2 regions of the Streptomyces sp. NPDC015139 genome follow, and region 2 is predicted to be linked to the other one. Evidence: riboswitches for the same ligand, from Rfam matches in the RefSeq annotation. Region 2 holds a riboswitch; the other holds the start of a gene.
The links. Region 2 has a riboswitch for glycine ahead of gcvT (glycine cleavage system aminomethyltransferase GcvT). Riboswitches for the same ligand answer to the same signal wherever they lie in the genome.
Positions count from the first base shown of each region.

Region 1: linked by a shared signal. The riboswitch ahead of gcvP (aminomethyl-transferring glycine dehydrogenase) and the one ahead of gcvT (glycine cleavage system aminomethyltransferase GcvT) in region 2 are both predicted to bind glycine.

Region 1 covers NZ_JBIBUW010000021.1:93,830-108,836, reverse strand. Annotated here, with positions in the region: gene ACF08B_RS35995 (MerR family transcriptional regulator) at 1-558, shown strand, start outside; gene ACF08B_RS35990 (bifunctional nuclease family protein) at 643-1,116, shown strand; gene ACF08B_RS35985 (MerR family transcriptional regulator) at 1,375-2,058, shown strand; gene ACF08B_RS35980 (DNA polymerase IV) at 2,127-3,629, shown strand; gene ACF08B_RS35975 (PRC-barrel domain-containing protein) at 3,805-4,176, opposite strand; glycine riboswitch at 4,296-4,391, shown strand; gene gcvP (aminomethyl-transferring glycine dehydrogenase) at 4,566-7,451, shown strand; gene ACF08B_RS35965 (molybdopterin-binding protein) at 7,505-7,924, opposite strand; gene ACF08B_RS35960 (ABC transporter ATP-binding protein) at 7,953-9,110, opposite strand; gene ACF08B_RS35955 (ABC transporter permease) at 9,107-9,967, opposite strand; gene modA (molybdate ABC transporter substrate-binding protein) at 9,964-10,764, opposite strand; gene ACF08B_RS35945 (molybdopterin-dependent oxidoreductase) at 10,998-11,516, shown strand; gene ACF08B_RS35940 (molybdopterin-dependent oxidoreductase) at 11,401-14,169, opposite strand; gene ACF08B_RS35935 (FAD binding domain-containing protein) at 14,166-14,990, opposite strand.
Region 2 covers NZ_JBIBUW010000011.1:271,481-286,487, forward strand. Annotated here, with positions in the region: gene ACF08B_RS28390 (M1 family metallopeptidase) at 1-1,367, opposite strand, end outside; gene ACF08B_RS28395 (ABC transporter ATP-binding protein) at 1,468-3,060, opposite strand; gene ACF08B_RS28400 (ABC transporter ATP-binding protein) at 3,057-4,151, opposite strand; gene ACF08B_RS28405 (ABC transporter permease) at 4,148-5,155, opposite strand; gene ACF08B_RS28410 (ABC transporter substrate-binding protein) at 5,228-7,000, opposite strand; gene ACF08B_RS28415 (ABC transporter permease) at 7,035-8,033, opposite strand; gene ACF08B_RS28420 (enhanced serine sensitivity protein SseB C-terminal domain-containing protein) at 8,385-9,170, opposite strand; gene ACF08B_RS28425 (enhanced serine sensitivity protein SseB) at 9,382-10,173, opposite strand; gene ACF08B_RS28430 (AAA family ATPase) at 10,240-10,914, opposite strand; glycine riboswitch at 11,077-11,174, shown strand; gene gcvT (glycine cleavage system aminomethyltransferase GcvT) at 11,333-12,451, shown strand; gene gcvH (glycine cleavage system protein GcvH) at 12,569-12,946, shown strand; gene glyA (serine hydroxymethyltransferase) at 12,961-14,223, shown strand; gene ACF08B_RS28450 (L-serine ammonia-lyase) at 14,287-15,007, shown strand, end outside.

The DNA of each region.
Region 1 (15,007 bases), on a different contig from region 2:
CGCAAGTTCAGCCCCGGGGACGTCGAGCGCCTCGGCCATGTCCTGCGGATGCAGCGGGACCACTATCTGCCGCTCAAGGTGATCCGCGAGCACCTCGACGCGATGGAGCGAGGCGAGGCCGTCCCGCTGCCCCTGGTGGGGCGGCAGCGCACCGGGGACGACGTGCCCGTGCGGACCGAGGGGCCCACGGTGGCCCGGGTCGGCCGGGCCGAGCTGCTCGCGGCGGCTGACATCGACGAGGGCGAGCTGAAGGAGTGGGAGTCCTACGGGCTCCTCGCTCCGCTGGCGGACGGGGCGTACGAGGCCGAGGCCGTCACCGTGGCCGCGCTCGTCGCCGCGCTGGGCCGGTTCGGCATCGAACCGCGCCACCTCCGGGTGATGAAGGCCGCCGCCGACCGGGAGGCCGGCCTCGTCGACCAGGTGGTGGCTCCGCTCAGGCGGCACCGCAATCCGCAGACCAGGGCACATGCCGAAGCCCGCACGAAGGAGCTGGCGGCGCTCGCGGTGCGGCTGCACGCGGCTCTGGTGCATACCGCCCTCGGTGTGCGGCTGCCCTGAGGCTGAGTGCCGGGGGCGGCCGGATCGGCCACCTGTTCCCGGCCCGACTACCCAAACATCCCGGGCACGGCCTAGGGTTGCTGTGTGAACGAGCTCGATGTCGTAGGTGTCCGGGTCGAAATGCCCTCCAACCAACCGATCGTGCTCCTGCGCGAAGTGGGGGGCGACCGTTACCTCCCCATCTGGATCGGACCGGGGGAGGCGACGGCGATCGCTTTCGCCCAGCAGGGCATGGCGCCCGCGCGACCGCTGACCCACGATCTGTTCAAGGACGTGCTGGAGGCCGTCGGCCAGGAGCTGACCGAGGTGCGCATCACCGATCTGCGGGAAGGCGTCTTCTACGCGGAGCTGGTCTTCGCCAGCGGCGTCGAGGTCAGTGCCCGTCCTTCCGATGCCATAGCGCTGGCCCTGCGCACCGGGACGCCGATCTACGGCAGTGACACGGTGCTGGACGACGCGGGTATCGCCATTCCGGACGAGCAGGAGGACGAGGTGGAGAAGTTCCGCGAGTTCCTCGACCAGATCTCGCCCGAGGACTTCGGCACCAGCAGCCAGTGAGCGGCGGACGCGGCGGCCGGCTCGGCGGAACGAGGGCCGGCCACCTGGCGTGTGCGCCCTGGAGCGCGGCAAATGCCACCGGCCATTGAGAGCGTCCTACGGCCCGGCGCGAGCGCATTCGGCTAGCCTTTCCCCGCGGTGGGGCACGGAAAACCACTCCTAGGGTGATTATCACTCGGCGTGCCGAGTGTGGCGATCGTTGACGCACCCCTGGTGACTGCCTACCGTCGAGAAGGCAGGTCAAGGACGGAGGTCGGCGTGAGAACGAGCGGCGACGGTACGGCTGGGGGTGCCCCCGGACACGGTCTGGGGGAGAGCGGTCCGTACCCTTCCCCGAGCTCTCAGCTGCGTTCGAACAGGGGTCATCCCCATTCCGGCAGCGCGGTCGACAACGCTCCGCAGCGACCGACGGCGGTGCCGAACGGCGGAGGGGCGGCGTCCATGACGTCCGAGGAGATCGGCTACCGCGGGCCCACGGCCTGCGCGGCCGCCGGCATCACCTACCGGCAGCTCGACTACTGGGCCCGTACCGGCCTCGTCGAGCCGAGTGTGCGGCCCGCGTACGGGTCGGGCACCCAGCGTCTGTACAGCTTCCGGGACGTCGTCGTCCTGAAGATCGTCAAGCGGTTCCTCGACACGGGTGTCTCGCTGCAGAACATCCGCACGGCCGTCCAGCACCTGCGGGAACGCGGTTTCCGCGACCTGGAGCGGATGACGCTGATGAGCGACGGGGCGACCGTGTACGAGTGCACCTCGCCGGACGAGGTCCATGCCCTGCTCCAGGGCGGTCAGGGCGTCTTCGGGATCGCGGTGGGCGTGGTGTGGCGGGACGTGGAAAGCGCGCTCTCCCAGCTGCACGGTGAGCGCGTCGACACGGGCGAGACCCTCGTCGGTCACAACCCCGCGGACGAGCTGGCGCGGCGCCGCAACCGCGCGGTCTGACCTCCTCGCCGGGTGGGTGCGCCCGGGGCGCACCCGCATTGTCAGTGCCGTGGTGCAGCATCGGAGATGTGAGAAACGCGCCCACGATCCTGCATCTCGACATGGATGCCTTCTTCGCCTCGGTGGAGCAGGCGTCCAAGCCGAGCCTGCGCGGGAAGGCGGTCGTCGTGGGCGGGCTCGGACCGCGCGGGGTGGTGGCGACCGCGTCGTACGAGGCCCGGGTGTTCGGGGTCAACTCGGCGATGCCGATGGCGCAGGCGCGCCGGAGGGCCCCCAACGCCGCCTATCTGGTGCCGCGCTTCACCGTGTACCGGTCGATCAGCGAGCAGGTGATGGCGCTGCTGAGGGAGCTGTCGCCGCTGGTGGAGCCGCTCAGCCTGGACGAGGCGTTCGTGGATCTGGAGGCCGGGGGGACGGCCTGGGACGAGGAGTCGGCGCGGCTGGCCGGGGTGAAGCTGCGCGCGGACATCCGGGCGGTCACCGGGCTCACCGGGTCGGTGGGGCTCGCCGCCTCCAAGATGCTCGCGAAGATCGCCTCCGAGCAGGCCAAGCCGGACGGCCTTGTGCTCATCGAGCCGGGGACCGAGCGGGCACTGCTGGCGCCGATGACGGTCCGGACGCTTCCGGGGGTCGGGCCGGCCACAGGGGACCATCTGCGCAGAGCCGGGATCACCACGGTCGAGGAGCTGGCCGAGGCGGGGGAGGACGAGCTGGTCCGGCTGCTCGGCAAGGCGCACGGGCACGCGCTGTACGCGATGGCCCTGGCGCACGACGATCGGCCCGTGGTGGCCGAGCGGGAGGCCAAGTCGGTGTCGGTCGAGGACACCTACGACGTGGACATCCACGACCGGCTGCGGGTGGCCCTCGAGGTGCAGCGGCTGGCCGACCGCTGTGTGGGGCGGCTGCGCGGTGCCGGGCTGTCGGGGCGGACCATCGTGCTCAAGGTGCGGCGGTACGACTTCTCGACGCTCACCCGTTCCGAGACGCTGCGGGGGCCGACGGACGATCAGGCGGTGATCCGGGAGGCGGCCGCGCGGCTGCTGGAGGCGGTGGACACGACGGGCGGGGTGCGGTTGCTCGGTGTGGGGGTGACGGGGCTAGCGGACTACACCCAGGAGGACCTGTTCGCGCAGGCGGCGCAGCCGCAGTCCTCGGGGGCGGTGCAGGCGCCGCCGGTGGACGCCGTGGCCGAGGTGGTGCCGGTGCCGGAGGAGCCCCCCGAGCGGCACTGGCGCGCGGGTCAGGACGTGCGGCACGCGGAGTACGGGCCCGGTTGGGTGCAGGGCAGCGGGCTGGGGCGGGTCACCGTTCGGTTCGAGACTCCGCAGTCCCCTCCCGGGCGGGTGCGGACGTTCTCGGTCGGGGATCCCGCGCTCGAGGTGGGTGAGCCGCTGCCGCTGGTCCTGGACCCGGGCCCGGCCCGCTCGCCCATCCGTCCCACCCCGCCGAGCGGTGCTCCCCACGAGGCTCCGCCCCGGACCGCGGCAGAAGCCGCCGCGCCGACCGCCGGTGGACGGGCGACTCCGGGGGAGACGGCGGACGGCCAGGTCGCCGTGCCGGGCAACGGCTGACGCACGGTTCCGCCCCGGGCCCCGGCGCGCGTACCGCGAGGGTGCCGCCTGCCGGTGGACCGCCCGCGACGGAGCCGAGCGTTCGCGGACGGGCGGCCGAGGACGTGCGGAGCCCGGCGCGCGGGGTGCCGTGGACGCTTTCGGATGGGTGGGTGGGAGAGGGAGGGTGCCGGGGTCAGGGTTCTTCCGAGCCTGCCAGCTTGCCGAAGTCGTGATCGGGGAACGCGTGGGGCGGGGCCACGTCGAGGCCGTAGTGGTGGTAGAGCTGGAGTTCCTGCTCGGGGGAGAGATGGCGGCCGACGCCGAAGTCGGGGGCGTCCTTGATGAGCGCGCGCTCGAAGGGGACCCGGAGGACCCCCTCGATCAGTTCGCTGGGCTCCAGGGGGACGAAGGCGTCCCGGGAGAACAGGCCGGTGCGTATGGCCGCCCACTCGGGCACGCCGGTGGCGTCGTCGAGGTACACCTCGTCGATGGTGCCGATCTTGGTGCCATTGCGGTCGAACGCCTTGCGGCCGATCAGGTTGCGCGGATCGATGTCGGTCAGCACGGTCCCTCTCCCTCCACGTGGTCGCAACTCATCCGTAAGCACTACAAAAGAGCACATTCAAGGAGGCGGCCACTCGAAGCCCCGGGCGTTGACCTCGCTGGTAGGCTGACAGCGGCTGCTGACCCCGTGCGGGAGAGTCCTCCGACCACCGTCGGAGGCGCCGAAGGAGCAAATCCTCCCCGGAATCTCTCAGGCCCACGTACCGCACGGACGAGGTCACTCTGGAAAGCAGGGCGGATGTCGACGGCGTCCGCCCTCACCGACGGTGAAAGCCGGCGTCCACGGACGTCCGGTGAAGCTCTCAGGTTGAGATGACAGAGGGGGAGGCCGTCGGGGTATCCGTACCGGGGTGCCCCTCGAAGGTCGCGTCAGACCAGGAGGCCTCCGCAATGACCGCCCATCGCACCCCGCTCGCCGAGCTCGAAGCCGGCATTCCCTTCGAGCAGCGCCACATCGGCCCCGACCACGAGGCGCGGGCCAAGATGCTCGCGCACGTCGGCTACGGCTCCCTCGACGACCTGACCGCCGCCGCGGTCCCGGACGTGATCAAGAACGCCGACGCGCTGGACCTGCCGGGTGCCCGCACCGAGGCCGAGGTGCTCGCCGAGCTGCGCTCGCTCGCCGACCGCAACCAGGTCCTCGGCTCCATGATCGGGCTCGGTTACTACGGCACCTTCACCCCGCCGGTCATCCTGCGCAACGTCATGGAGAACCCGGCCTGGTACACCGCCTACACGCCGTACCAGCCGGAGATCTCCCAGGGCCGTCTGGAGGCCCTGCTGAACTTCCAGACGATGGTCGCCGAGCTGACCGGCCTGCCCACCTCCGGCGCCTCCCTGCTGGACGAGGGCACCGCCGCCGCCGAGGCGATGTCGCTGTCCCGGCGCATGGGCAAGAACAAGAAGGGCCTCTTCCTGATCGACGCGGACGCGCTGCCGCAGACGATCGCCGTGATCGAGACCCGTGCCGAGCCGACCGGTGTCGAGGTCGTCGTCGCCGACCTCAGCGACGGCATCCCGGCCGACATCGCCGCCCGTGAGATCAACGGCGTTCTGCTCCAGTACCCGGGCGCCTCCGGAGCCGTACGCGACCTCAAGCCGGTCATCGACCGGGCGCACGAGCTGGGCGCCCTCGTCACCGTCGCCGCCGACCTGCTGGCCCTGACCCTGCTGACCTCGCCGGGCGAGCTCGGCGCGGACATCGCCGTCGGCACCACCCAGCGCTTCGGCGTGCCGATGGGCTTCGGCGGTCCGCACGCCGGCTACATGGCCGTCCACGAGAAGTTCGCGCGCAGCCTGCCCGGCCGCCTCGTCGGTGTCTCCGTCGACGCCGACGGCCACAAGGCCTACCGCCTCGCGCTCCAGACGCGTGAGCAGCACATCCGCCGTGAGAAGGCCACCAGCAACATCTGCACCGCGCAGGTCCTGCTCGCGGTGATGGCCGGCATGTACGCCGTCTACCACGGCCCCGAGGGACTGCGGACCATCGCCCGCCGCACCCACCGCTACGCCTCCCTCCTCGCCGCGGGCCTGCGCGCCGGCGGGATCGAGATCGTCCACGGCGCGTACTTCGACACGCTCACCGCGCGCGTCCCCGGCAGGGCCGCCGAGGTCGTCGCCGCCGCCCGGGACAACGGGGTCAACGTGCGCGCGGTCGACGCCGACCACGTCTCCGTCGCCTGCGACGAGACCACCAACCGCGCGCAGCTCGCCGCCGTCTGGTCCGCCTTCGGTGTGGACGCCGACATCGAGGCGCTGGACGCGACGGCCGAGGACACCCTGCCCGAGGCGCGGCTGCGCACCGACGACTACCTGACCCACCCGGTCTTCCACGAGCACCGCTCCGAGACCGCGATGCTGCGCTACCTGCGCAAGCTCGCCGACCGCGACTACGCGCTCGACCGCGGCATGATCCCGCTGGGCTCCTGCACCATGAAGCTCAACGCGACCACCGAGATGGAGCCGGTCACCTGGCCCGAGTTCGGCCAGCTGCACCCCTTCGTGCCCGCCGAGCAGGCCGAGGGCTACCTCACGCTCATCCGCGAGCTGGAGGATCGTCTCGCCGAGGTCACCGGCTACGACAAGGTCTCGCTCCAGCCGAACGCCGGTTCGCAGGGCGAGCTGGCCGGTCTGCTGGCCGTCCGCGGCTACCACCGGGCCAACGGTGACGAGCAGCGCACCATCTGCCTCATCCCGTCCTCCGCGCACGGCACCAACGCGGCGAGCGCCGTGATGGCCGGCATGAAGGTCGTCGTCGTCAAGACCGCCGACGACGGCGAGATCGACGTCGAGGACCTGCGCGCCAAGATCGAGAAGCACCGTGACGAGCTGTCCGTGCTGATGATCACCTACCCGTCGACGCACGGTGTGTTCGAGGAGCACGTCGCCGACATCTGCGCGCAGGTGCACGAGGCCGGCGGTCAGGTCTACGTCGACGGCGCCAACCTCAACGCGCTGGTCGGCCTCGCCAAGCCGGGCCACTTCGGCGGTGACGTCTCCCACCTGAACCTGCACAAGACCTTCTGCATCCCCCACGGTGGCGGCGGCCCCGGCGTCGGCCCGGTCGCGGTCCGCGAGCACCTGGCGCCGTACCTGCCGAACCACCCGCTCCAGCCGGCGGCAGGCCCCGAGACGGGCGTCGGCCCGATCTCGGCGGCGCCGTGGGGCAGCGCGGGCATCCTCCCCATCTCGTGGGCGTACGTCCGCCTGATGGGCGGCGAGGGCCTCAAGCGCGCCACCCAGGTCGCCGTGCTCTCGGCCAACTACGTCGCCAAGCGCCTCGAGCCGCACTTCCCGGTTCTCTACACCGGTCCGGGCAACCTGGTCGCGCACGAGTGCATCATCGACCTGCGCCCGCTGACCAAGGCGACCGGCGTCAGCGTGGACGACGTGGCGAAGCGCCTGATCGACTACGGCTTCCACGCGCCGACGATGTCCTTCCCGGTGGCCGGCACGCTGATGATCGAGCCGACCGAGTCGGAGGACCTCATCGAGCTGGACCGTTTCTGCGACGCGATGATCGCCATCCGCGCGGAGATCGAGAAGGTCGGCGCCGGCGCATGGCCGGCGGAGGACAACCCGCTGGTCAACGCCCCGCACACCGCTGCCGCGCTCGGCGGTGAGTGGACGCACGCCTACAGCCGCGAGGATGCCGTCTTCCCGGCCGGCGTCTCGGCCGCGGACAAGTACTGGCCGCCGGTGCGCCGTATCGACCAGGCCTTCGGCGACCGCAACCTGGTGTGCTCCTGCCCCCCGCTGGACGCCTACGAGGACTGAGCGAACCGACGGTGAAGGCCCCGCCCGGATTCCGGGCGGGGCCTTCGGGCTTCCTACGCCGTCGCCAGCGCGACCTCGGTGGACTTGATCAGGGCGATGACGTCGGAGCCCACGAAGAGCCCGAGGTCGCCGGCCGCGTCCTTGGTGATCGCGGCGGTGAGTTCGCCCCCGGCCATGGAGACCTTCACGGTGGCCATGACCTCGCCGAGCAGGAGCTGGGTGACCGTACCCGGGACCTGGTTGCGGATCGACAGGCCCTCGGTGCGGCTGGTGGAGAGGGCGACCTCGGTCGACTTCACCAGGGCGCGCACCTCGGAGCCCGGGGCGAGGCCGAGCTCCTCGACGGCCTCCAGCGTGATGGCCGCCGTGAGGTTCTGCCCGCCGGCCAGCCGGACTTTCACGGTCGCCATGACCTCACCCGGCCGCACTTCGGTGACGGTGCCGGGAAGCTGATTGCGGATGCTCAGAGTCATGGGCCCTCACCGTAGTGGGGGAGGGCTTTCAGGCCGGGTATGCGTGCGTCTGCGTCGCCTTGACCGTCGCCCAGACCGGTGCACCCGGATGGAGGTCGAGTTCGGCGGCGGCGACCGTGGTGAGGTCCGCGGCCAGGGGCAGCTCACCGGAGAGGTCGGCGCGGATCTGGTCGCCGTGGGTCTCCAGACCGGTGACCTCGCAGCGCCACAGGTTCCGTGCGCTCGCGCCCGTGGGCCGGTCGCGGAACAGGGTCACGGCGGAGGGCGGGAACGCCACGAACACCGGCCCGGACAGGTCCTCCGTGGTGGTGATCGAGGGCCCGGCGTCGAGCCGTACCGTGTGCCGGTCGGCCCGTCCCCGGTAGAGGTTGAGGCCGACGAGCTGGGCGATGTAGTCCGTGCGCGGATGACGGGCGATGTCGGAGGGGGTGCCCTGCTGGACGACCCGGCCGTGCTCGACGACCACCAGCCGGTCCGCGAGCACCATGGCGTCCAGCGGGTCGTGGGTGACCAGCACGGCGACCGCCTCGAACTCGGCCAGGTGGCGGCGGAGCTGGGCGCGGACCTCCAGGCGGGTGCGGGCGTCCAGTGCGGCCAGCGGCTCGTCCAGCAGCAGCAGCCGGGGGCGGGTGGCCAGGGCGCGGGCGACCGCCACGCGCTGGGCCTGGCCTCCGGAGAGCCGGCGGGGCTTGGCGGCGGCGTGGTCGGCGAGCCCCATGCGCGCCAGCCACGCGGCGGCCTGCGCGCGCGCCTCCGCCCTGCTCACGCCCTGGCAGCGGGGGCCGAAGGCCACGTTGTCCAGCGCGGACAGGTGCGGGAAGAGCAGGTAGTCCTGGAAGACGACGCCGACCGGACGGTCCTCCGGGGGCGTGCGCTCCAGGGCCGTGCCGTCCAGGCGCAGGTGTCCGCCGGTGAGCGGGACGAGGCCGGCGAGGGCGCGCAGGGCCGTGGTCTTGCCCGCGCCGTTGGGGCCGAGGAGGGCGACGACCTCCCCGGGGACGGCCGTCAGGGCCACGTCCAGGCGGAAGGCGGAGCGGTCGACGACGAGGTGGGCGTCCAGACCGGCACTACGTGCGGGCGGCTCCTGCGGCGGGGCGGCGGCCACGGAGGGTTCCCGTACGGGTGCCGCGTCCCGCCCTCCGGTGGGCTCGGCGTCGCCCGCTGTCTTGGAGAACGGATTGCTCATGATGTCGTCATCCAACGGTCCCGCAGGCCGGCCAGTACCGCGATGGACACGGTCAGCAGGACCAGGCTCAGGGCGATGGCGGCCTCCGGGTCGTTCTGCAGGGCGAGGTAGACCGCCAGGGGCATGGTCTGGGTGCGGCCGGGGAAGTTGCCGGCGAAGGTGATCGTGGCGCCGAACTCGCCGAGGGCGCGTGCCCAGGCCAGCACGGAGCCCGCCGCGACACCGGGGGCGATCAGCGGCAGCGTGACCCGGCGGAACGCGGTGAACCGGGACGCGCCGAGCGTGGTTGCCGCCTCCTCGTAGCGCGGGTCGGCCGCGCGCAGCGTGCCCTCGACGCTGATGACCAGGAACGGCATCGCGACGAACGCCTCCGCGATCACCACGCCCGCGGTGGTGAAGGGCAGCGTGATCCCGAACCAGGCGTCCAGCCACTGGCCGACGACACCGTTGCGGCCGAGGGCCAGGAGCAGGGCCACACCGCCGACCACGGGAGGCAGGACCAGGGGGAGCGTCACCAGGGCGCGCACGAGACCGCGGCCGGGGAACTCGGTGCGGGCCAGCAGCCAGGCCAGCGGCACGCCCAGGACGAGACTCACCGCGGTGGCGGCGGTGGCGGTGATCAGGGACAGCTGCAGCGCCTGCCACACCTCGGGGCTGGTCAGCTGTTCCGGCAGGCTGCGCCAGGGCGCCCGCAGCAGCAGCGCGAGCAGCGGCAGCAGCAGGAACACCAGAGCGAGCACACCCGGCAGGAGCAGTGGCAGGGGCACCCCGCGCCGGCCCCCCGTGCCGGCGCGGCGGCGCCGCGGCCGGCCCGTGCGGGGGCCGGCCGCGGCGCCGGGTTCGTGCAGCGAGGTCACGGCTTGAGGAACCCGGCCTCGCTCAGCACCTGCTGGCCCTCGGCGGACTGCACGAGGGCGATGAACGCCTTGGCGGTCTGCGCGTGCTCGGCGTTCTTCAGCAGGGCGATCGGGTAGTCGTTGATGGCCTTGGCCGACTCGGGGAACTCCACGCCCTCCACCTTGCCACCCGAGGCCTTCACGTCGGTCTTGTAGACGACGGCCGCGTCGGCCTCCTTCAGCTGCACCTTGTTCAGGGCGCCCTTGACGTCCTGCTCGTAGGAGACCGGGGTGAGCTTGAGGTTGCTGGCGTCGAGGGCCTTCTGCGCGGCGGCGCCGCACGGCACCGTCTTGTCGCACAGGACGACCTTGAGACCGGACTTGGTGAGGTCCTTCAGGGAGGCCACCTTGTGCGGGTTGCCCGGCACGGTGGCGATCTCCAGCTGGTTGCGGACGAAGGTGGCCGGAGTGCCGACCGCGTCCTTCTTATCCGTCACGATCGCCATGGTCTTGGGGCTCGCGGCGGCGAAGACGTCCGCCGGGGCGCCGCTGGTGATGCTCGCGGCGAGCGCGTCGCTGCCGCCGAAGTTGAAGCTGACCTTGGTGCCCGGGTGCTGCTTCTCGAACTCCTTGCCCAGCGTCGTGAAGCTCTCCTTCAGGGAGGCCGCCGCGAACACGGTGACCGTGCCGGAGAGCTTCGGCGAGGCCGACGTGTCCGACTTCCCGGAGGCGTCGGTGGCGTTGTCGGAGTCGGACGAGGAGGAGCAGGCGCTGAGTGCCATCAGGGCGGCGGCTCCCGCACCGGCCAGCTGCAGCATCCGGCGGGTCCGGCGCACGGAACGGGTCTTCACGGATCTACTCCTCGGGTTCTGTGGATCAACTGTCGCGCCCTGCCGGCCGGACGATCGGCCGCGCGCCGATGATACTGCCGCATCTGCCAGGAGTAAGTCTCCTGTCGCATCGCATGAGCTGCATACTCACCGTTCGTAGCTTGCATGTGCGTTTGTACGGCACTCCCGGGCGGGTACGGTGCTGCGGGAGGTGGTCGACGGTGACGCTCGCGGAACTCGCCCTGACCGGCGATCTGGTACGACCCGCCCGGCTGACCGTGCCGCAGCTGCTGCGCTGGCCGCAGCACCGTGCGGAGGTCAGCTTCGAGTGCGCGACCAGTGGCATCCAGCACCACCGGTTCGCCGGGCCGCGCCTGTACGACGTACTCCCCGACGCCGGCCCGGGGTTCGATCCGGGGCGGCGCAAGGACAGGCTGCGGTTCCTCATCGCGGTCACCGGCACCGACGGCCACCACGCGGTGCTGTCCTGGGCCGAGATCGACCCGGACTTCGCCGACGCGCCCGTACTGCTGGCGGTCTGCGTCGACGACACCCCGCTGGACGCCGCGGGGCCTCAGCTGGTCCTGCCGCAGGACCGGTGCGGAGCCCGGCACATCAGCGGGATCACCGCGATCCGGGTGGACGGCGGGTACCGCTTCGAGCCGGACGGACCGCGCGGGGCGGCTCTGCGGCGTCCAGCGCCAGCCACACCCGGTCACGCGTCAGCGGCAGCTCCGTGAACCGTACGCCCGTCGCGTCCCGCAGGGCGTTGGCGAGGGCGGGGGCGACCGGGTTGAACGGGCTCTCGCTCATCGACTTGGCGCCCAGCGGCCCGATCGCGTCGGACGTCTCCATGAAGTGCACCTCGGTGCGCGGCACGTCGGCGTACTGGGGGAGCCGGTAGCGGCGGAAGGCTGCGGTGTCGACGGCGCCCCGCTCGTCCAGCCGTACCTGTTCGAAGAGCGTGGCGCCGAGCGCCTGGGCGACCCCGCCCTCGACCTGACCCCGGCACTGCATCGGGTTCATCACCTTGCCCGCGTCGGCGGCGTGCACGCTGCGCAGGACGCGGATCTCGCCGCTGCCGGGGTCGACCGCGACCCGGAACCAGTGCGCGTTGAAGGCGACCGAGCGCGGGGTGCCGCCGAAGTGCCCGTCGGCGGCCAGTTCCAGGCCGACCGCGCGGGAGGCGGCGTACATCTCCTTCAGCAGAAGCCGTCCCCCGGGGTGCAGCACCGCCTCCTCGGCGAGCCGGCAGCCGGCGCGCGGGACGCCCAGGTGGGCGGCGGCGAAGTCCAGCAACTGGTCGGCGAGGGCCCGGGAGGCACGCAGTGTCGCCTTGCCCGCCACCACCGTGCCGGTGGAGGCGAACGCGCCGGTGTCGTGCCGTACGACATCCGTGTCCGACTGGCGGATGGTGATCCGGTCGACAGTGGTGGCGAGTTCACCGGCGGCGATCTGCTGGTGCACGGTGGTGGTGCCGTTGCCGAACTCGGCGGTGCCGACGGCCAGGTCGAATCCGCCGTCCGGCAGCAGGGCCGCCCTGGCGTCGGCGAGGTGACCGCCGGGCGGTCCGGTCGCGATCATCGCCAGGGCCGCGCCCTCGCCGACCAGCCAGCCCTCCGGTGCGGGGGCCGCGGGCTCCGCCTGGGCCCGGCGCACTATGGACAGGCACCGGTCGAGGCCGTAGCTCGCGATGTGCAGGTCCTCCTCGTGGCCGCCGGGGGTGAGCATCGGCTCGTCCGGGCCGATGATGTTGCGCGCCTTGAACTCCAGCGGGTCCAGGTCCAGCCGGCGGGCGAGTTCGTCCAGGGCGGACTCGACGGCGAACAGCACCTGGCCGAGACCGTAGCCGCGGAAGGCGCCCGCCGGGACGGTGTGCGTGTAGACCGAGTAGGCGTCGACCTTCTTGTGCGCGGCGCGGTAGACCGCCATGGACTCGCCGACGCTGTGGAACATCACGGCCGGACCGTGGTTGCCGTACGCGCCCGTGTTCGCGACGACGCGCAGCCGCAGGGCGGTGAGGGTGCCGTCGCGGCGGGCTCCGGCCCGCACCCGGATGGTGAAGGGGTGCCGGGTGGTGGCGCCGTGGAACTGCTCGGCGCGGGTGTACTCCAGCTTCACCGGGCGGCGCAGCGTCAGTACGGCGAGCGCGACGACGTCCTCGACCAGCATCTCCTGCTTGCCGCCGAAACCGCCGCCGACGCGGCCCGCGACCACCCGGACCCGCTCCGGGGGCAGGTCGTACAGGGCGCACAGGGCGCGGCGGGTGAGGAACGGGGTCTGGGAGCTGGTGCGGACCGTGAGCCTGCCGTCCTCGTCGATCCAGGCGACCGCGCCGTGCGTCTCCAGGCTGGCGTGCTGCACCCGCTGGGTGCGGTACGTCTCCTCGTACACCACGTCCGCCTCGGCGAAGCCGGTGTCCACGTCGCCGATCTCGCCGTGCGCCTCGCCGACCACGTTGGATTCCGGGCGGGCGATCCGGGCGGTCGCCGCGTCCTTGTCGTGCACGACCGGCGCCCCCGGCCGCATGGCCTCCTCCGGGTCCAGGACGGCGGGCAGCACCTCGTACGACACCTCGACGCGGCGGCAGCCCTCCTCGGCGGCGGCCTCGCTGTCGGCGACGACGGCCGCGACACGCTGGCCGATGTAGCGCACGGTGTCGTCGAGGACGCGGGTGTCGTCCGGGTCCTCCTCCGGGCGCTCGTGCCGGGCGGTGGAGAAGTGCCGCTCCGGGGCGTCCCGGTGGGTGAGGACCGCGTGCACGCCGGGGACGCGCAGGGCGGCGGAGGTGTCCACGGCGAGGATGCGGGCGTGGGCGTGCGGGGAGCGCAGCAGCTTCATGTGCAGCAGCCCGGGCACGTCGACGTCGAAGGTGTAGCGGGCGGTGCCGGTGACGACCTGGGGTCCGGCCGGGGCGGGCAGGCTGCGGCCGACGGTCTCGCCGGGTGCCGGCTCCTCCACGTTCTTCACCCCGCGCACGGCGTCCTCGATGGCCCGGTAGCCGGTGCAACGGCACAGGTTGCCCTTGAACGCCCTGGGCAGATCGGCGAGTTGGTCCGGGCGGAGGGCGGCGGTGGTCATCAGGAAGCCGGCCGTGCAGAAGCCGCACTGGAAGCCCTGCGCGTCGAGGAACCTGCGCTGGACGGGGTGGAGTTCGCCGTCGGGTGCCGCCAGGCCCTCGACGGTGGTGACCTCGCGGCCGTCGGCGCGGAAGGCCGGGTAGAGGCAGCTGTGCACGGGCTCGCCGTCGACGTGGACCGTGCAGGCGCCGCAGTCGCCGGCGTCGCAGCCCTTCTTCACCCCGAACCAGCCGCGTTCGCGCAGGTAGGTCCGCAGGCACTGGCCGGGGCGCGGTTCCTCGTCGAAGGACCGCCCGTTGACGCCGATCCTCATCGCCGCTCCTCCTCGGCCAGTTCCCGGCGGATCTCCTCGGCCAGCCGGAAGGTCATGTGGCGCCGCCACGCGGGCAGCCCGTGAATGTCGTCGAACCACTCGCCGTCGGCCACGGCGGCCTCGATCGCCGCCCGGAGCGTCCCGGCGTCCGGCGGCAGCGCGAACCAGAGCCGGACCGGGCGGACGGTGGCGGCGGTCACGGTGACCGCCACCGAGTGGTCGACGGGATCGAGGGTGCCGATGACGAGAACGGCCGAACGTCCCAGGACGTACAGCGACGCCTGACGGAACGCCGTACGGCAGGCCAGGGCCCGGTCGGGCAGGGTGACCGAACGCAGCAGTTCACCCTCGGCCAGGTCCTTGCGGCCGGCCCCGGTCACGAAGTCGGCGACCCGGACCCGGCGTCGTGAGCCGTCCTGGGCGACGAGCAGACAGGTGCCGTCGAGGGCGGCCGTCAGGGAGATCATCGGTCCGGCCGGCAGGGCGTTGCACAGGTTGCCGCCGACCGTGGCCATGTTCCAGATCTTGAACGAGGCGAGGAAGGCCCGGCAGCACTGCTCGAACAGGGGTGCCGCGGGGGCGAGCGACGTCCTCGCGTACCGGGACAACTGGGCGATGGTGCAGGTGGCGGCGACCTCCAGCGAGCCGTCCGGGCGGCGGTCCACGGGGGTCCAGCCCATGCGGCTCAGGTCCACCAGCCGGCGCAGACGCGGCTGCGGCTCGGAGAACAGGTACGTCCCGCCGCCGAGCCAGGCGTCGCCCGGCCGCCAGGGGGCGGACCGCCTGGCATCTCGTATCTCGGCCACCGTGTTCAGGTCCATGGCCGGAAGTGAACCAA
Region 2 (15,007 bases):
AACAGCCAGGCGTCGAAGAGGTCGTCCAGCTGCTGCCCGCTGACCCGCTCGGCGAGGCGGATGAAGTCGGCGGTGTCCGCGTTGCCGTACCGGTGGAGCCTGGTCCAGGCGGGCAGCAGGCGGAAGAAGGCCCGGTCCCCGATCCGCTCGCGCAGCGCCTGGAGGGTCATCGCGCCGCGCTGGTAGACGGCGGAGGCGAACATCGTGTCGCGCTGCGGGTCGGCCACCTTGATCTGCCAGAAGGCGGAGCCGGCGGGACGGGAGTCGTAGCCGGCGCGGAAGGAGTCGTGGGCGGAGCGGGTGCCCTGGTGCTCGGCCCACAGCCACTGGGCGTAGGTGGCGAATCCCTCGTTCAGCCAGATGTCCTTCCACTGCGCCACGCTCACCGAGTCGCCGAACCACTGGTGGGCCAGCTCGTGCACGATGGTCGACTCGCTGCGCACGGCCGAGTAGGCGGGCTTGCTCTGCACCTCCAGCGAGAACCCGGCCTCGGGCATGTCGTCGACGATCGCGCCGGTCTCCTCGAACGGGTAGGGCCCGAAGACCTGGGACCAGTAGTCCGTGGCGGCCGCGGTGACGGCGTACACGTCGACGCTGTTGCCGTTCTTCAGCACCGGGTCGACGGCGACGTAGATCGGGGTGCCGCCGGGGGTCCTGCCGGTGCGTACGTCGAACTTGCCGATGGTGGCCGTGGCGAGGTAGGTCGCCATCGGCCTGCGCTCGCGCCAGTGGGTGTACGTCGAGCCGCCCCGGTCGTACGTCGACACCAGCCGGCCGTTGGAGACGGCGGTCAGGCCCTTCGGGGCCTTGACGCGGATGTCGTAGGTGGCCTTGTCGGAGGGGTGGTCGCTGGACGGGAACCAGGTGGAGGCGGCGTTGGGCTCGCAGGCGACGAAGACGCCGTCACCGGTCTTCATCCAGCCGTAGTCCGACCCGAACACGATGGGGCCGTTGAGCGGTCGGGGTATGCCGCCGTAGGTGACGCTCACCGTGAAGTGCCGTCCGGCGCGCAGGTAGCGGCGCGGGGTGACGGTGATCTCGTCGCCGTCCCGTGTGAACGCGGCGCGTCTGCCGTCGACTTCGACGCGGCTGACCTCCAACTGCCGGAGGTCGAGGTCGAAGGACGAGAGGTTCTGGGTGGCGCGCGCGGTGAGGGTGGCACGGCCGTCGAGGCGGCCGGTGTCCGGGGCGTAGGCGAGGGCGAGGTCGTAGTGGCGGGCGTCGAAGCCGCCGTTTCCGAGTTCGGGGAAGTAGGGATCGCCGATGCCCGCCGTGCCCGGGGTGGGGGCGGAGGAGGCGGCGATGACGAGGAAGGAGGCCGCCGCGGTCGCGAGGGCCCCCAGACGTGCCGAACGGGAGAGTGCCATGAGTCGTCCCTTTCGAGCATGTGCCGGTCAGTGGACTGACACGGACGACTCTGCGCTCTCCCGTTCAGGCATGTACATGACTTTGCCGACTTGTCATGTGCTACTTGTCGGTTGACTCCTGGGAGTCGGATCCGGAGTCGGCGTCGGCCGCGGCCTCCGCCCCGGACTCGGCGTCGCGCTCCGCCTCGGCCTCACGGCCGGCCTGCTCGGCGACGGCCTCCGGCTCCGCGGCGGGAGCGTCGGAGGCGGCACCGGCCGACGCCTCGGGCGCGCCGTCGGCCGCGGGTTCGGCCTTCCCGGTGGAGACCTTCGCCCCGGGACCGGTCTTCGCGCCGGACTCCGCGACGGCCTCGGCAGCCGCTTCCTCCTCGGCGACGGGCTCGGCCTCGGCCTTGGCCTCGGCAGCGGACTCAGCCTCAGGCTCCGCCTCCGCCTCGGGCTTGGCCTCGGCAGCAGGCTTCGCCGCGACGGCCGTCTCCTCGGCAGTGGCCGTCTTCTCGGCGGCGGCCGTCTCGGACACCGCCGCCTCCTCGGCCGCCGGCTCCTCCGCCGCCGAACCGCCGGCGGTGATCGCGTCCGGGACCAGCTCGGACGCGGCCTTCGCCACCGACAGCAGGACGGTGTCCTGCGGAGCCTGGTCGGCGAAGTTCTCCGGGTGGTGGCACGCGACCCGCTGACCCGGCTTCAGCTCGACGAGCTGCGGCTCGGTCGTCTTGCAGATCTGCGTCGCCTTCCAGCACCGGGTGTGGAACCGGCAGCCGGACGGCGGGGCGATCGGCGAGGGCACGTCGCCGCGCAGCAGGATGCGCTCGCTCTTCTGCCCCCGGCGCTTCGGGTCCGGCACCGGCACGGCCGACATCAGCGCGTTGGTGTACGGGTGCATCGGCGCCTCGTACAGCGAGGTGCGGTCGGCGAGCTCGACGATCTTGCCGAGGTACATCACCGCGATGCGGTCCGAGACGTGCCGCACCACGGAGAGGTCGTGGGCGATGATCACGTAGGTGAGGCCGAGTTCCTCCTGGAGGTCGTCCATGAGGTTCACGACCTGCGCCTGGATCGACACGTCCAGGGCGGACACCGGCTCGTCCGCCACCACGAGCTTCGGCTTGAGGGCGAGCGCGCGGGCGATACCGATGCGCTGGCGCTGACCGCCGGAGAACTCGTGCGGGTAGCGGTTGTAGTGCTCGGGGTTGAGACCCACCAGTTCGAGGAGCCGCTGGACCTCCTTCTTCACCCCGCCCTCGGGCTCGACGCCCTGCAGCCGGAAGGGCGCGGAGACGATCGAGCCGATGGTGTGCCGGGGGTTCAGGGAGCCGTACGGGTCCTGGAAGATCATCTGGATGTCGCGGCGCAGCGGGCGCATCCGCCCGGTGCTCAGCCGCGTGATGTCCTGGCCCTCGAAGGTGATCCTGCCGCCGGTCGGGTCCTGGAGGCGGGTGATGACCCGGCCCATGGTCGACTTGCCGCAGCCCGACTCGCCGACCACGCCCAGGGTCTCGCCCTTGCGCACCTCGAAGTCGATGCCGTCGACCGCCCTCACGGCGCCGACCTGGCGCTGCAGGATGCCCTTCTTGATCGGGAAGTGCTTGGTCAGGCCCTCGACCCTGAGCAGCACGTCACGCTCTTCCGGGGACGACGCCTGCTTCGGGACCGTGGCCTCGGCGACGGTGTCCGTCTTCTTGGTCTCACTCACAGCTTCGGCGCAATCTCTTCGGTCCAGATCCGCTGACGGTCCTCCGCCGAGAGGTGGCAGGCGGACCAGTGCCCGGTGCTCACCAGCTCCAGCTCGGGGCGCACCGTGCGGGTGACGTTCCCCTTGGGGATGTCCGCGTACGGGCAGCGCGGGTGGAAGGCGCAGCCCGAGGGGACGTTGATGAGGCTCGGCGGCTGGCCCTTGACGGGGATGAGCCGTTCGGAGGTGTCGCGGTCGATACGGGGCATCGAGCCGAGCAGACCCCAGGTGTAGGGGTGCTGCGGCTGCTCGAAGACCTGGTCCGCCGGACCGCGCTCCACGCACCGGCCGCCGTACATCACGAGGACGTCGTCGGCGATCTCGGCGACCACACCGAGGTCGTGGGTCACCATGATGACCGCGGAGCCGAACTCCTTCTGCAGATCCCGGATCAGATCGAGGATCTGCGCCTGGACGGTCACGTCGAGTGCGGTGGTCGGCTCGTCCGCGATGAGCAGCTCGGGGTTGTTCACCAGCGCCATGGCGATCATGGCGCGCTGGCGCATACCGCCGGAGAACTCGTGCGGGTAGCCGTCCACCCGCTTGGCCGGCTCGGGGATGCCGACCCGGTCGAGCATCTCGATGGCCCGCTTACGGGCGACCTTCCTGCTGACGTTGTGGTGCACCCGGTAGGCCTCGACGATCTGGTCGCCGACCTTGTAGTACGGGTGCATCGCGGACAGCGGGTCCTGGAAGATCATCGCCATCTCGCGGCCGCGGAGCTTGCGCACCTCGTCCGGGGCGGCGGAGACCAGTTCCTTGCCGTCCAGCCAGATCTCGCCGGACATCTGCACGTTCTTGCCGCGGGTGCCGAGCCGGTGCAGGCCCATGATGGCCTGCGAGGTGACCGACTTGCCGGAGCCGGACTCGCCGACGACGGCGAGGGTCCGGCCCTTCTCCAGCGAGAAGCTGAGTCCGTCGACGGACTTGACCAGGCCGTCGTCGGTCGGGAAGTGCACCTTGAGGTCGCGGACCTCGAGGAAGGCCTCGGGCGCCTTGCGGGCGGAGGTGGGCTCCCCCACCGCGGCACCGGTCTTGGAGAGTTCGGTCACGAGAGCCTCACCCGCGGGTCGGCGGCGGCGTAGAGCACGTCCACCAGGAGATTTGCGAAGACGACGAAGAATGCGGCGAGCAGGGTCACGCCGAGGATCTTGGGCAGGTCGTTGTCGGTGATGCCCTGCACCGCGTACTGGCCGATGCCGGGCAGCGAGAACACCGACTCCGTGATCACGGCGCCGCCGAGCAGCAGACCGAGGTCCATGCCGAAGACCGTGATGATCGGGGTGAGGGCGGCCCGCAGTCCGTGCCGGGTGACGACGGTGCGCTCCCGCAGGCCCTTGGCGCGGGCCGTGCGGATGAAGTCCTCGTTCATCGTCTCCAGCATGCCCGAGCGGGTGAGCCGGGCGTAGATCGCGGAGTACAGCAGGGCGAGCGAACACCACGCCGGGAAGAGGGTGTTGGCCCACTGGGAGGGGTTCTCGGTGAACGGGACGTAGGTCTTGCCGAAGATCGGCCACTGATAGGTGAAGAGCAGGATCGCCAGGTTTCCCGTGAAGAACATGGGCAGCGAGACGCCGGTGAGCGCGATGCCCATGAAGGCCCGGTCCAGGACCGAACGCGGCTTCAGTGCGGAGACGACGCCGGCCACGACACCCGAGACCAGCCACAGCACGGCGGCACCGACGGCCAGCGAGAGGGTGATCGGAAGTCGGGAGGTCAGCTCCGGCCACACGGCCTGGTGGTTCTTGAACGAGTAACCGAAGCAGGGTGCGTCGCAGTGCACCGTGGTGGGGCCGAGGTCGTAGGTGGCGCCGGCCACGATCCCCTTGATGAAGTGCCAGTACTGGACGTAGACGGGCTGGTCCAGACCGAGGTTGTGCTTGACAGCGGCGATGTCCGCCGGGGACGGGCTCTTGCCGATGTACTGCTGCGCCAGCTGGTCCGCTGTCTGGCCGGCAAGCCGTGGCAGCAGGAAGAAGATGGCGAAGGTGACCGCGGAGACGACCAGCAGCAGGATCACTGCCGCGAACGTCCGGCGGAGGATGTACGAGATCACGGGGACCGGCGCTGGTGCCCGCGGGCCGCGAAGCCCGCGGGCACCAATGCCTTCACCTGCCTTCCGGGGCTGCTACTTCGACGCGACGCCGATGTTGAGGTAGTCGTACTGACCGCTGAAGGCCGCCGTGGAAACCAGGTTGGTGTAGTTCTGCGGGCGGGCGAGCAGGACCTTGAAGTAGGTCAGCGGGACGAGGACGGCATCGTCCATGGTCTTCTTGTCGATCTGCGTGTAGAGGCTGTTGCGCGCGGCGTCGTCCTGGGTGCCGATCGCCTTGCCGAGCAGAGCGTTGACGTCCTTGTTGTCGTACTGCGACAGGTTGGTGTTACCGGACTGGCTGATCGCCTTGCCGTTCAGGATCTGCTGCAGGAAGCCGTAGCCGGAGGGCCAGTCGGCACCCCACTGCATCATCTCCAGGCCGATGTTCTGCTTCTTGGTGAACTTCGGCACACCCGCGTAGTCGGTGAAGTACTTGCCCGACGGGAACTGCTTCAGGCTGGCGTTGATGCCGACCTTCTTCAGCGAGTTGATGATCGCCGTGGCGGCGTCGATCTCCTGCGGACGGTCCGAACGGGCCGAGATGTTCGTCGAGATCGACGACTTGCCGCAGGCCTTGAGCTGCTCCTTGGCCTTGGCGACGTCACCCTTGTTGCCGGCGGTCGCGTAGGCGTCGGCCTTCTCGTAGCCCGGGATGTCCGGAGGCAGGACCGTGGAGGCGATGTCACCGCGGATCGGGCCGCCCTCGGCGGTCTGCACCGAGACCTTGTCGATCGCGAACTGCACGGCCTTGCGGCACTCGACCTTGTCGAACGGCTTCACCGTGGTGTTGATCGCCATGTAGACCAGGCGGCCACCGTAGGTGTTGTCGGTGTTGGCCTTCTTGTCCGCGTCGGTGAGCACCTTGGCCTGCGTGGAGGCCTGGACACCCGTACCGGCCAGGTCGATCGCGTCGCCGGCGAGGACGTCCTGGTCGATGGTCTCCGGGTTGACCTTCAGCTTGACGACGATCTTTTCCGGCAGCTGCTTGCGCAGCGGGTCGGTCTTCGCGTCCCACTTGTCGTTGCGCACGAGCACGGCCTGCTTGCCGTCCTCGTAGCTCTGGAACTTGTAGGAGCCGGAGGACACGATGTTCTTGACGTAGTCGACGCCCTTGTCCTTCGCCTGGGGCACCGGAGCCGTCTGCGGGGCGGCGACCAGGTAGTCGAACTCCTGGAAGGCCTGCTTCAGGTGGAAGACGATCGTGGTGTCGTCCGGCGTCTCGATGGAGGACAGGCCCTTGCCGCTCTTGTCCTTGTAGGGGCCCTTGTACTTGTCGCCGTCGGCCATGAACTGCTGGAAGTAGTTCGGGCCGAGGGAGAGCACGTCACGCGCGAAGTTCGAGCGCTCGACGGCGTACTTGACGTCCTTCGACGTGATCGCCGTGCCGTCCTCGTACTTCAGGCCCGCACGCAGCTTGTACGTCCAGGTCTTGCCGCCGTCGCTCGGGACACCCTTGCTCGCCGCGAGGTCCGGGACGAGGGTGTTGCCCTTCTCGCCCGCGCCGGGCTGGAACGTCATCAGCGGGCGGGCGTACAGCCGGCTGAGGTTGTACATGTACGCGTAGTACGTGTTGCCCGGGTCGAACGAGTCCGGGACGTCGGACAGCTCGTAGGTGAGCGTCCCGCCCTTCTTGTCGGAGGCGTTGACGACGTCCTTGGTCGCGGCGTTGGCCCCGGCCGACTTGGTGCCGTTCTCGTTCTTGTTGTCATCGGCCTTGCTGCAACCCGCAAGAAGCAGGCTGACGGAGCCGATGGCCGCGATCGCGGCCAGCGCTGACCTTCGCATGATGGGCGCTTTCCCCTCCATTGTTGGAAACTTTTCGGGCTCTCCGCCGCCGGCGTCAGCGGCTGCGTGGGTCGAGAGCATCGCGCAGACCGTCACCCAGCAGGTTGAACGCCAGGACGGTCACGAAGATGGCGAGACCGGGAACGATCATGTACTGCGGGTCGACCTGGTAGTACGTGACCGCTTCGCGGAGCATGCCGCCCCAGGACGCCTGCGGGGGCTGGATGCCGACGCCGAGGAAGCTCAGGGACGCCTCGAAGAGGATGTTGGTCGGAATGAGCAGCGTCGAGTAGACGATGATCGGGCCGACCAGGTTGGGCATCAGCTCCCGGAAGAGGATGTACGGGGCCTTGGCACCCATGCCGCGGGAGGCGTCGACGAACTCGCGCTCCCGCAGGGCGAGGGTCTGCCCGCGGACGATCCGGCCCAGGTAGGGCCAGTTGAAGAAGCCGATGACGAAGATGAGCACGCTCAGGTGGAGCGGGAGCCCGTTGAGGCCGAACGCGCCGCCCTGCAGGGTCGCGGAGATGGCGATGGCGAACAGCAGGAGGGGGAAGGCCAGGAACGTGTCCATGAGCCGGCTGATCACGTTGTCGACGCGGCCGCCGTAGTAGCCGGCGATGACACCCATGATCGCGCCGATCACGTTGGACAGGACGGTGGCGCCGAAGGCGACCACCAGCGACACCCAGGAGCCCTCCAGGACGCGGGTGGCGATGTCACGGCCGAACTTGGGGTCCACGCCGAGCGGGTGGTCCGCGCTCATGCCGCCCCAACTGCCCTTGGGCAGCGAGGTGTCCGGGGTGATCAGGTCCTGGTTGAAGGCGTTGGGGTCGAGCCCCAGGGCGGCCTGGAGGGGGCGCGAGAGGATCGCGAGGAGGATCAGCAGGATCACGATGATGCCGCCGGCGACGGCGACCTTGTCCTTCTTGAACCGGGTCCAGGCGATCTGACCCAGAGAACGACCCTCGATCTGCCCCTTACCGGCACCCGCGAGCACAGCCTCCGGCTGTGCCTCGGCTGCCGCCCCGGTGGTCTCGATCGGTGCGGTCACGGTGAGCGACCCCTCTCGCCGGTGGTGACCGGCCTGCGCCTGCCGCGGATTGCGGCTTTGTCGACTTGCCATCGATCACGAGGTCTCGACCTCGCGTCTGAGTCGCGAGTCTTCAGCGTGGCCGCGATCACCCGCCAGATGTGGCGGCGAAAGTATGCGCAACCGTGATGCAGTGCGGGGGATTCCGTTATCCGAACAGTGGGTAACGGCTCTCGGACGCGGGCCAGTTGTGGCGGAACGGGGAATTTGCGCGATTTGGGGCGTACGGCTGACGTCTACGCGCGCAGAAGCACTCGGTCCGCGCAAATCCTGCGTTCCGGCGTCAAGGAGCGGGGTGCCGGGACGAGTTGATCAGTAGCCGCCGTGCACCGGCGGATAGCCGTATCCCGCGGCCGGCGCCTGCGGCTGCGGAGCGGCCTGCAGCTGGGGCTGGGGCGGGGCCGCGTGGGCCTCGCGGTCGTAGAACGGGCGCGCGTTCGCCCGCATCCACATCACCACCGGGTCGTACTCGTCGGTCATCGCGACCGTCGACACCGGCAGCCCCTCCGGGACCGCCCCGACGGACTGCTGCATCATCCCGCGGACCGAGTCGACCGCGGCGGGCGAGGTGTCGTACACGTCCAGGCCGAGGGCGAGGTACGGCGCCCCGAGCGCCGGCTGCACCCAGGCGCGGCGCAGGGAGCGCAGGGCCGGGGTGCGGTGGGCGTTCTGCGCGAGCAGGGCGTAGAACTGCGGGATCTCGATGGTGGGTTCGGCGAGCCGGAGCGGGCCGGCGGGCTGCCGGTCCAGTCCGGTGGCGATGCGGCGCAGGTCCAGCCAGGGGATGCCGACGCCGCCGCCCCGGGCGTGCGGGTTGAGCCAGAGACCGTAGTGGTCGGGATAGAGGGTGCGGGCCACGTCGAGCCCGTCGACCACTTCGTACGAGCGGTTCCAGCCGCTGGCCGACAGCTCCTGGGCGGAGGTGACACAGGGGGCGTAGTGGAAGCCGTCGACCTCCATGTCCCCGTACTGGGCGTCCGGGGAGCCGGCCTGGCCGTGCCACAGGAGCATCCAGATCTGGCCGGAGGAGGGGGTGACGAGGGCGCGGAGCAGGGCCTCGTAGGCGTCGTAGCGTCCGGGCGTGACCTGGCGCAGCATGTTTTCCACGCTGCCGCTTGGGCTCGCGCTCACCTGTCTTACCGCCCCTCCGATTGTTTCCCCGCGTGTGGGGACAGCTTAAGCGCCCAGGAGCCCGGGGCCTCGTGTTCGTGCGCGGGTGCGGGTGGGTGGTGGGGCCACGCGCCCCGCGGCGGCGGCGCCCGCCGGACGCGGCCGCGCGCTCCCGGGATCGCCCGCGCCCGCGTCGGGTCTAGTGACCGTACTGGTGGAAGGGGCGGACGTGGGTCTTCAGCCAGTCGGCGACCGGGTCCTGGGCGACGTCCAGGAGGACGAGGTTGACCGGCCACTTGACCGGGACTTTGCCGAGAGCCCGGCCCAGGGCCTCCAGCGGCAGCGCGCGCAGGTCACCCTCCCACTGGGAGAGTTCGACGCCCACGAACATCACCGGGTCGGCCGTCTCGATCGCGGCGAGGCAGCGGCGGGCGGTGAGCACCACGCCGGTCTGCGCGAACTCGGCGGAGGCGGCGGCGAGGAAGTCGACCGGGTCGTCCTGCCAGTCGGGCTCGAAGAGCCGGACCCGGCCGCCGGTGCCGAGTCCGTCGAGCGGGGTGCGGCCGGCCCGGCACAGCTCGGCGACCGCCTCGGGCGGCAGCGGCACGCCGATCACGCCTCCCGGGTTCACGACCAGGCCCGCCTGCGGGGGCAGGCCCTGGGCGAACTCCACGGCGGGGGCGATGGTGAACGACATGTGGGAGCCGGCCACCTGGCGCAGCTGCTCCTCGGAGCTGAACACCGGGACGTACACCTGGCCGTCGATCTCGGTGGTGGGCAGGTCGAGCGGGCCGCTGTCCGGGCCTCCGCCGTTGGGCAGGGGGATCCACAAAAAGCTCCGGCCGAGGACCTCGACGATCCGGCCGCCGGCCGCGGGTATGCCGAGGGAGGCCGAGAGCACCTCCTCCAGTTCGTTGCCCGGCCAGCCGCCGTGCGGGTGGGGGTGCGCCTGTGCCGGGAAGTCCGCGCTGATGTCCGCCGGGAAGTCCATCTGCCTACCGCCTGCTGGGAACCACTGCTGTGAGCTAGAAGGCTAGCGGGTGGCTGTGACAGCGCCTCACCGAGTGAAGCCCAGGCGGCTCAGGACGTCCGCCGCGTCCCGGTCCAGCAGCACCGCCGAACCGCAGCCGGCGGGCAGCTCCCCCTTCTCCACGGCGCGCAGCAGGCGCTCGGCCGTACGGCGGTGGCGGCGGAAGGCGTAGCGGGACACGCCCCGGCCGCGCTCGCGCTGGCCCGCCCTGGCCGTGCCGGGCGGGACGTCGAGGAGGAGCAGGTGCAGGGTGCCGCCGCGGCGCCGGGCCTCGCGGGCCAGCCAGGCGCGCACCCACGGCTGGGTGCCGCAGTCGTGCACGACGACGCCCTCGCCGGTGCGCAGGGCCCGGCGCAGTCCGGCGTAGTGGGCGAGGCGGACCAGCGGGCGGTAGAGCGCGTACGGGAGCGCGCGCGGGACGTTGGTGTCCCAGCGGTCGCGGGTGTCCTGGGAGTCGATGCGGTGGCCGGTGACCGTGCGGTGCATGAGGGTGGACTTGCCGCTGCCGGGCAGGCCGGTGATCACCACCAGGTCGGCCGGGCCGAAGAGCAGGGCGTGCGGGCTGCGGCCCGCGCGGTCGCGCAGGTCGCGGACGACCGGGACCGAGCGGGCCGCCGCGCGCTCACGGGCCGGCGCGGAAGGCTGCTTCGGCACCGCGATGCCGGTGGTGGCGGCGTAGGCCGAGGTCCTGTTCACCGTGATCGTCCTCCCCTGTGGGTTCGGTAACCCCCTTGCCCGCCAAATGTAAAGAGAAGGTAATGCGGTTGGGTGCGCGTACTGCCACAGGTCGGTTACAGAATGCGGGCCCTGACGGGTGGGGGCACGGCGTGCAATGATGTGCCCGCCAACTGCATACCGGCCGTTTGAATCCGCGCGGGAGAGTCCCCGGCAGTCTTCACCGGGGCGCCGAAGGAGCAAGTCCCTCCCTTGAATCTCTCAGGCCCCGTTACCGCGCGGGCGAGGCACATCTGAAAAGCGGGCCGCTGTGACGGCGGCCCCACCCACGGTGCAAGCCGTGATCGTCCCTGTGGCGGTCGTGGCGAACCTCTCAGGTTCCGATGACAGATGGGGAGGAACGTTCCTCGCCCGTCCCATTCCTGTCCTGGGAGACGACCGACCGATGAGCAGCACTGAACCCCGTCTCACCGCGCTCGATGCCGTGCATCGCTCGCTCGGTGCGACGATGACCGACTTCGCCGGCTGGGACATGCCCCTGCGCTACGGCTCCGAGCGCGACGAGCACCTCGCCGTGCGGACCAGGGCCGGCCTCTTCGACCTCTCCCACATGGGCGAGATCACCGTGTCCGGCGCCGGGGCGGCCGCCCTGCTGAACCACGCCCTGGTCGGCAACATCGCCTCGGTCGGTGTCGGCCGCGCCCGCTACACCATGATCTGCCAGGCCGACGGCGGCATCCTGGACGACCTGATCGTCTACCGGCTCGCCGAGACCGAGTACATGGTCGTGGCCAACGCCTCGAACGCCCAGGTGGTGCTGGACGCGCTCACCGAGCGTGCCGCCGGCTTCGACGCCGAGGTCCGCGACGACCGGGACGCCTACGCGCTGATCGCCGTCCAGGGCCCGGAGTCCCCCGGCATCCTGAAGTCGCTCACCGACGCCGACCTGGACGGCCTGAAGTACTACGCCGGCCTGCCCGGCACGGTCGCCGGCGTGCCCGCGCTGATCGCCCGCACCGGCTACACCGGCGAGGACGGCTTCGAGCTGTTCGTGAAGCCGGAGCACGCGGTCGAGCTGTGGCAGGCGCTGACCGAGGCCGGCGAGGGCGCCGGTCTGGTGCCGTGCGGTCTGTCCTGCCGGGACACCCTGCGCCTGGAGGCGGGCATGCCGCTGTACGGGCACGAGCTGACCACCTCCCTGACCCCCTTCGACGCCGGGCTCGGCCGCGTGGTCAAGTTCGAGAAGGAGGGCGACTTCGTCGGGCGCGAGGCGCTCGCCGCGGCCGCCGAGCGCGCCTCCGCCGAGCCGCCCCGGGTCCTGGTCGGCCTGGTCGCCGAGGGCCGCCGGGTGCCGCGCGCCGGGTACCCCGTCGTCGCGGACGGCCAGGTGATCGGCGAGGTCACCTCCGGCGCCCCCTCCCCCACCCTGGGCAAGCCGATCGCCATGGCCTACGTCGACGCCGCGCACGCGGCGCCGGGCAGCGCGGGCGTGGGCGTGGACATCCGGGGCAGCCACGAGCCGTACGAGGTCGTGGCGCTGCCCTTCTACAAGCGCCAGAAGTAGACACTGGGCGGCGGAACGCACCGGTCGCACGACCCCGCGCGTCCTCCGCCTGCCCGCGAACCGTCCCAGCGGTACCCCATTCACCAGCACTCCCGCGCGTACAGGAGAATTCAGGCCATGAGCAACCCCCAGCAGCTGCGCTACAGCAAGGAGCACGAGTGGCTGTCGGCCGCCGAGGACGGCGTCTCGACGGTCGGCATCACCGAGTTCGCGGCCAACGCGCTCGGCGATGTGGTCTACGCCCAGCTCCCCGAGGTCGGCTCCACCGTGGAGGCGGGCGAGACCTGCGGTGAGCTGGAGTCGACGAAGTCGGTCTCCGACCTGTACTCGCCGGTGACCGGCGAGATCACCGAGATCAACGAGGACGTCGTCAACGACCCGTCGCTGGTCAACTCCGCTCCCTTCGAGGGCGGCTGGCTGTTCAAGGTCCGCATCTCGGACGAGCCGGCCGACCTGCTCTCCGCCGACGAGTACGCCGCCCACACCGCCGGCTGAGGAGTCGTAGCCCGATGACCGTCCTGAACACGCCCCTGCACGAGCTGGACCCGGAGATCGCCGCCGCGGTCGACGCCGAGCTCGGCCGCCAGCAGTCCACCCTGGAGATGATCGCCTCCGAGAACTTCGCGCCGCTCGCGGTGATGGAGGCCCAGGGCTCGGTCCTCACCAACAAGTACGCCGAGGGCTACCCGGGCCGCCGCTACTACGGCGGCTGCGAGCACGTCGACGTCGCCGAGCAGATCGCCATCGACCGGATCAAGGAGCTGTTCGGCGCCGAGTACGCGAACGTCCAGCCCCACTCCGGCGCCTCCGCCAACCAGGCGGCCCTGTTCGCGCTGGCCCAGCCCGGGGACACGATCCTCGGCCTGGACCTGGCGCACGGCGGCCACCTGACCCACGGCATGCGGCTGAACTTCTCCGGCAAGCAGTTCAACGTGGTCGCGTACCACGTGGACGACTCCGGCCTGGTCGACATGGCCGAGGTCGAGCGGCTCGCCAAGGAGCACCGCCCGAAGGTGATCATCGCGGGCTGGTCGGCGTACCCGCGGCAGCTGGACTTCGCCGAGTTCCGCCGGATCGCCGACGAGGTCGAGGCGTACCTGTGGGTGGACATGGCCCACTTCGCGGGTCTGGTCGCCGCCGGTCTGCACCCGAACCCGGTCGAGCACGCGGACGTGGTCACCTCCACGACGCACAAGACCCTCGGCGGTCCGCGCGGCGGCATCATCCTCGCCAGGAAGGACTTCGCCAAGAAGCTGAACTCGTCCGTCTTCCCGGGCTTCCAGGGCGGTCCCCTGGAGCACGTGATCGCGGCGAAGGCGGTCTCCTTCAAGGTCGCCGCCTCGGAGGAGTTCAAGGAGCGCCAGCGTCGTACCGTGGAGGGTGCCCGCATCCTCGCCGAGCGCCTGACGGCGCCCGACGCCCGCGAGGCCGGCGTGAACGTGCTCTCCGGCGGCACGGACGTGCACCTGATCCTGGTGGATCTGCGTGAGTCCGAGCTGGACGGGCAGCAGGCCGAGGACCGTCTCCACGAGGTCGGCATCACGGTCAACCGCAACGCCGTCCCGAACGACCCTCGGCCCCCGATGGTCACCTCGGGTCTGCGGATCGGCACGCCCGCCCTCGCCACCCGCGGCTTCACGGCCGAGGACTTCGCCGAGGTCGCGGACGTGATCGCCGAGGCGCTGAAGCCGTCGTACGACGCCGAGGCCCTCAAGGCGCGCGTGCGGACGCTCGCCGACAAGCACCCGCTGTACGCGGGCCTGAACAAGTAGTCCCCGGTGGGGCACCCGCCAGGGGTGCCCCACCACCCGCTGTAGCTTTTCTGAGGAGTGACCGTGGCCATCTCGGTCTTCGACCTGTTCTCGATCGGCATCGGCCCGTCCAGCTCCCACACGGTCGGCCCGATGCGTGCGGCGCGGATGTTCGCCCGCCGCCTGCGCAACGAAGGGCTGCTGGAGAAAGTGGCCGCGGTCCGCACCGAGCTGTACGGCTCGCTGGGTGCGACCGGACACGGCCACGGCACCCCGAAGGCCGTCCTGCTCGGCCTGGCCGGCGACTCGCCGCGCACGGTGGACGTCGAGACGGCGGACGCGCGCGTGGAGGCGATCAGGTCCGAGGGCCGGATCGCCCTGCTGGGCGAGCACGAGATCGCCTTCGACTTCGACCGCGATCTCGTACTGCACCGCCGCAAGGCCCTGCCGTACCACGCCAACGGCATGACGGTCTGGGCGTTCGACGCCTCGGGCGACGAGCTGCTGTCCAAGACGTACTACTCGGTCGGCGGCGGCTTCGTCGTGGACGAGGACGCGGTCGGCGCGGACCGCATCAAGCTGGACGACACGGTCCTGAAGTACCCCTTCCGCACGGGCGACGAGCTGCTGCGCCTGACGAAGGAGACCGGCCTGTCGATCTCCTCGCTGATGCTGGAGAACGAGCGGGCCTGGCGCACCGAGGACGAGATCCGGGCGGGTCTGCTGGAGATATGGCGCGTCATGCGCGAGTGCGTCCAGCGCGGCATGTCCCGCGAGGGCATCCTGCCCGGCGGTCTGAAGGTCC